Regions from separate parts of the Pseudoalteromonas sp. AS71 genome, predicted to be linked through region 1. Evidence: predicted binding sites of a transcription regulator. Region 1 holds the regulator's gene; the other holds the start of a gene.
What was found. The regulator FliA, encoded in region 1, starts transcription of late flagellar genes. The targets are predictions, from matches to a motif close to CTAAAGNTNNNNNNNNNNNNGCCGATA.

Region 1 (3,195 bases):
ATATAGCGTTTAGTAACTCGGTATCTTCTGGATTATTTTCCAGTTCAACTAACTGTTCAGATAAAAGCTCTAGGATTTCTCCTGCCTCTACAAGAAAGTCTTGTAAAATATCTTCATCGACTTCAAACATGCAGTTACTCTCCTCTTAGAAGCCCAAACTTGATAAAAGATCATCGACTTCATCTTGATCAGATACAACATCATTACGCGATTCTTTATCAATAATAGGGCCTTCAGGACCTGCTAAAGTTTGTGTGGCAACTGGTTCTTTTATTTTTTGTTGTTCTACTTTATTCGCTGTGTTGTCACTATCATCTTGTTCAGCAAAAGCTGTTAAAAGATGAAGTAAGCTTTCTTCTACTTCTCTAACAAGTTCTATAACACGACGAATAACTTGACCCGTTAAGTCTTGATAATCTTGAGCCATTAGTACATTTGTCATTAAGCTTTGAAGCTCATCAGTTTTGTGATGAGAGTTATTCATAAACTTATCGATACTATGGCAAAGTTGTTTAAACTCACCAAGCTCAATCTCGCGACTCATTAAACGATCCCATGTCGGTTTGATATGAGATATTTCATCTGCCAGTTGTTGAGCTATAGGTAAACTAGCCTCAACAGCATCCATTGTTTTATTAGCCGCATTCTCTGTCATTTCTATGACATAATTAAGCCGCTTTTTAGCATCTGGAATAGCATCAGTCGTTATATTAGTTAAGCGAGTATCAAGCTCAAAGTTTTTAAGTGCTTCGTGCAGTTGACGAGTCAACTTCCCAACTTCAGCAAATAATTTAGACTGCTCTTGTGAAGCGGTCTCTAAAATCAACTCATTTGCTTTATCTTGCTCATCGTTTTCTAAAAAAATGACGAGTTGACGAGCTTGTTCTAACGTTATTTGAGGCGCAGCTGGTGCTGACATAAGCCTCTCCCCCATCATTAGCCTAAGCGTTCAAATACTTTTTCTAATTTAGTTTTTAATGTTCCAGCCGTAAACGGCTTAACAATATAACCATTAACGCCAGCTTGCGCTGCAGCTATTATTTGTTCTTTTTTAGCTTCTGCCGTTACCATCAATACAGGAATATGTTTTAACTTATCATCTGCACGAATTGCTCTTAAAAGGTCAATGCCTTGCATTCCAGGCATATTCCAATCTGTAACCACAAAATCAAATACTTGATTTTGTAACATAGGCAAAGCTGTAGACCCGTCATCAGCTTCTTGAACGTTAGTGAAACCTAAGTCACGTAATAGGTTTTTTATAATTCGTCTCATCGTTGAAAAATCATCAACTACAAGAATTTTCATGTTTTTATCCAAAACATCCCCCAGTGAGGTATTAACCTTAGTTTACTTACTACTAGTTTATCCAGTCATTGATTTTAGCTTTAAGCTTAATCATCGCCTGACCATGTATCTGACTTACACGCGATTCGCTTACATCGAGTATATGTCCTATTTCTTTTAAATTCATTTCATCGTTATAGTACAAAGAAAGTACCATTGCATCACGCTCTGGTAATGACTTTATTGCGCTTAGCAGAGACTCATTAAACCGGTCATTTTTAACATTATTAAAAGGTTTGTCTAGCGCTAAATCTTGGCCTACGGGAGTAATAACATCCTCATCGACACCAAGGTCTTCTATGCCTAATACTTTACTGGTATTAACATCATTTAAAATATGATGGTACTCATTGAGCGAAATTTCAAGTTTTTCAGCAACTTCTGTATCTGTTGGTTCGCGGTTCAGACTACTTTCGAGCCCAGTAATTGCTTCTGCAACTTGTCGGCTTTTACGGTGTACTGAACGAGGAGCCCAATCACCACGGCGCATTTCATCAAGCATAGCACCGCGAATACGAATACCAGCAAAGGTCTCAAAGCTTGCACCTTTTGTTGCATCAAAGTTTTTTGAAGCTTCTATTAAACCTATCATTCCTGATTGAATTAAATCATCAAGCTGAACGCTAGGTGGTAATCGAGCAATTAGATGACATGCCACTTTTTTTACAAGTGATGCATGTTTCTCAACAATCACATTTAAGTTTTGTGTTGATTGATATCCCATAGCTCTATTCACCAGTGTTGTCATAATTAGCCGTTTACTAGTTTCTCAATGAAAAACTCTAAATGCCCAGATGGTTGATTTGGTATTGGCCATTTAACTGCTTTTGTTGCCAGTGTTTTAAACGCAAGAGCGGCTGGCGAATTTGGAAAGAGTTCTACGATTACTTTTTGACGACGTGTTGCTTTGCGCATATTTTCGTCATAAGGAACCGTTGCGACTAGCTCCATTGATACATCTAAAAAGCGATCTGTTACTTTAGAAAGCTTTGCAAATAATTCGGTGCCTTCACGCATACTGCGGACCATATTGGCGACAATTTTAAACTTATAAACACCGTGCTCACGGCTTAATACTTTAATAAGTGCGTAAGCATCCGTTATTGATGTTGGTTCATCGCACACGACAACCATTACATCTTGTGCCGCGCGAGAAAAGCTCAGTACCATGTCTGAAATACCAGCGGCGGTATCTACAATTAAAATATCAAATTCGGTATTTAATTCGCTAAACGCACGAATTAGTCCAGCATGCTCAGATGGCGATAGCTCCACCATACTTTGCGAACCAGACGTAGCGGGTACAATTTTAATACCTGCTGGGCCTTCAACTAAAATTTCGTCAAGCTCACATTCACCAGACAAAACGTGTGATAAATTACGCTCTACACGTAAACCAAGCATTACATCACAGTTTGCTAAACCTAAGTCAGCATCCAGCACTAATACTCTGTTACCTTGTTGCCCTAGTGCAATAGCTGTATTTAGAGAAACATTTGTTTTCCCTACTCCACCCTTACCACCGGTTACAGCGATAACTTTTACGCCGTTGTTATTGTTTTGACTCATCTTGCGCAGGCCGCTTGCTTGATCTAATACTGTGTTAATCATACATCCCTACTGTACTTGGCGCCACTGCTTGGTGCCTTGAATGTTGTGCTTTTATTCTTTTTAGATATAATTGCTCAGCCTTTTTCACTAGTTTTTCAGCATTTGCAACACGAATATCTTCTGGTACTCGTTGACCGTTAGTAAGATACCCTATTGGAAGACGATTTTGAATCGCAATACTAATAATCTCACCCAAACTCAATGATTCATCTAACTTAGTGAAAATACAACCACTTA
Region 2 (3,195 bases), on a different contig from region 1:
AACCTTTCCTTCAAAATACTGACTAATAGGCTCTGCTAGTATTGGAAAGTGCGTACATCCTAATACAAGTACATCTATAGTTTTGTCTATATCTAGGTCATCAAGCACTTGATGCAACTTGTTTATATCCAAGGACTCTGTAAAAAAGTATTGCTCAGCTAAAGTTACTAACTCCACACTACTATATAGATTAACGATTACATTACGTGCATGTTCAGCAATTAATGTTTTAGTGTATGGACTGGCGACCGTGGCTGGTGTGGCTAATAAGCCAATATGATTTGAACGTGTTAGCTCTGCCGCAGGCTTTATTGCTGGCACAACGCCTACAATAGGAATATCCGTAATTTGACGAACAGCACTAAGTGCAGATGTAGAAGCGGTATTACACGCTATTACAATTAAATCAACGCTAAGCGTATTAGCTTTGATGAAATGAATAAGTGAGCATAATCGGTTAATGATTGTCTGCTGGGATTGAGCACCATAAGGTAGTAAAGCATTATCCATAAAATAGCTGTACTGAGCATTTGGGATACTGTGCTTTATATGCTCAAGTACAGTAGTTCCACCAATACCTGAATCAAAGACCATTATATGCGCTGACAAACTACTGTTCCCACTTTACTTTAAGAACGGCAGTTTGCCATGAGGTATTTATAAAAGAAAGTAGTTTAACTTTGCGTGGTTTCTAAATCAGCAAGATCGTCGGCTGCCGAATTTAACTGATTAAGGTTTTCGAACATAGACTTTGTGTAATCTACTAACTTATCTATTTGTTCCTGATCTTGATTTAACCACTGTAGAATGCCAGCTAGTTGATTTTGTAATCCAAGTTCGCCCGCTTTTTCAAAAGCATTTTTAAGGTCATCATTAAAGGGAGCTAAGCCCTCTGATACTTGTTTTTCTGGTGCCGGTTTATATTCTTCATAGCTTTTAACTGTGGCTATTGTTTTTGTTTGGCGTAAATCCATAGAAAAAGCCACCAGCTGGTCACTGTCTAAACTCAGCTCTTGAGCTTGTTCAAATGCTTCATCCAGGTCACCACCAAAAAATGTTTTACTTAAATCTTGTAAATCTTCCATCATCGCATTAATAGCTTCTTGCTCTTGCTCGTTTAAGTCACCATTAACCGACATCGAAAATGATACCTGTCGAGATTGCGATGATGAGCTTGCAAACGACTCGCTATTACTGTTTTGCTGATAGCCGCTTGCCGATTGAGATTCAAATGCATCTGCAAAGCTGATACTTACCTCATCACCTTCTGCGGTGGTAAATTTATACTCAGCATTACTCGTCATACTGACATATTGGGCCTGGCTTATATTTACGCTGGCAGGTTGTGGGTTAAATAATGACTCTTCAAACTCATCAAGCCCATTGTAAATACCCTCTTTAGATTTATTAATGCCCTCTTCCATGTCGTCATTAAATACGCCAGTTCCTTTGAGCTCATCAACCGCGTCATCGATCCCTATTTGGACTCCTTTGCGCGCGTCGCCTAACATATCTTTGAGCTTTTCGTCATCAGCGCCGTTAGCTTTTGCTTTATTAACAGCACTACTTACAAAATCGAGTACGTTTTTTACTATTTCATCAAAATCAAATAGTGGTTTATCTGCTTTTTTTTCTGCGATAGGTAATCCTAGCTGCTCAGCCATTTTATCGCCAAGCACCTTTGCGGCCAACTCTCGACCTCGTTGTTGATAGCTATCTTGAGGAGACGTAATTGTAGGTTGCTGTATATCAGCTTTATTGTTGAATTTATTGATGTTGTTGTTTGGCGTAAAGCCATAATTACCTATTTTCATGATTCGTCTCCTAACCGTGCGTAGTTTATTATCGGCTATAACACTAAAAACTAAAGTACAATGTTCAATAAAACAGCATAAATGCTAGCCAAAACTAGACAAATACGCAGCGCTCCCTACAATAGCGCCGATAAACAGATCTTAGATAAGGTAGTAGCGTTAATGGCAGTTATTAAAATAGATACCACACAGTACCAAGCGCAGTTAAGTGAAAAAGAGCAGCGTATTAGTGCACAGTTCCAACGTTTTGGTGTGGAGCAATTAGAAGTATTTAGCTCAGAGCCAACTAACTACCGCCAACGTGCTGAATTTAGAGTATGGCACGATGGTGACGATCTGTTTCACATTATGTTTGATCAACAAACAAAAGAAAAAATCCGTGTTGATACATTTGATCCCGCAGCGCCTCTAGTAGGTGAAATAATGCAGGTGATGATTGAGCATCTTAAGCCTTGTGAAATATTACGTCGTAAGTTATTTCAAATCGATTACCTATCAACGCTAAGCGGTGAAATTTTAGTAAGCTTGCTTTATCACAAACCACTTGATGATGAATGGTTAAGTGAAATTAAAGCGCTTAAAGAAAAACTAAGCAGTAAATACAAAATTGACTTTATAGGCCGCGCTCGCAAACAAAAAGAAGTGCTGGGTGATGACTTTGTAACTGAGCGTTTAACAGTTAATGGTCAAGAGCTTATTTATCAACAAGTAGAAAATAGCTTTACTCAGCCTAATGCAAAAGTAAATATTAATATGTTGGAGTGGGCACAAGATTTATGTAAGCCACTTAAAAATGATTTATTAGAACTTTATTGCGGTAACGGAAACTTTTCTATTGCGCTAGCAGGCTCTTTTAATAAAGTATTAGCGACGGAAATATCAAAATCATCTGTTCATTCTGCTCAATACAATATTGCTAAAAATAACGTAGAGAACTTAGATATTATTCGTATGTCTAGTGAAGAGTTTACTCAAGCAATGAATGGCGAACGTACTTTTTCTCGTTTAGACGGTATTGATCTTAAAAGCTATGACTGCCAAACCATATTAGTTGATCCACCGCGCGCAGGCATGGATGAATTAACGTGTGACTTAGTGGCTAACTACGAAAGCATAATTTATATATCGTGTAATCCAGAAACCCTTGAGCGTGACCTTGATCACTTAACACGTACGCACAACGTTAAGCGCTTTGCTATATTTGATCAGTTCCCTTATACGCATCACATTGAGTCGGGTGTTTTCTTACAGCGTAAATAACCAACCAAAATTAAAGTGCCAGTGCTTTTATAAGTGCTGGTATTTGCTCTTCACTAAATACTTGAATTTCATTCTTTATTAATAATGCTGCAGTTAAACCTAGACCTTCTATTTTTACTCC

Region 2: WNY98_RS19850 (DUF5610 domain-containing protein) is a predicted target of FliA. The motif match lies at 1,844-1,870, and genes of this name have one in related genera.

Annotation. Positions count from the first base shown of each region.
Region 1 covers NZ_JBBMQZ010000015.1:76,857-80,051, forward strand. Annotated here, with positions in the region: gene WNY98_RS12630 (chemotaxis protein CheA) at 1-130, opposite strand, end outside; gene WNY98_RS12635 (protein phosphatase CheZ) at 146-919, opposite strand; gene cheY (chemotaxis response regulator CheY) at 937-1,320, opposite strand; gene WNY98_RS12645 (RNA polymerase sigma factor FliA) at 1,361-2,071, opposite strand; gene WNY98_RS12650 (MinD/ParA family protein) at 2,098-2,958, opposite strand; gene flhF (flagellar biosynthesis protein FlhF) at 2,951-3,195, opposite strand, start outside.
Region 2 covers NZ_JBBMQZ010000038.1:908-4,102, forward strand. Annotated here, with positions in the region: gene murI (glutamate racemase) at 1-609, opposite strand, end outside; gene WNY98_RS19850 (DUF5610 domain-containing protein) at 675-1,814, opposite strand; gene trmA (tRNA (uridine(54)-C5)-methyltransferase TrmA) at 1,977-3,074, shown strand; gene WNY98_RS19860 (DUF523 domain-containing protein) at 3,085-3,195, opposite strand, start outside.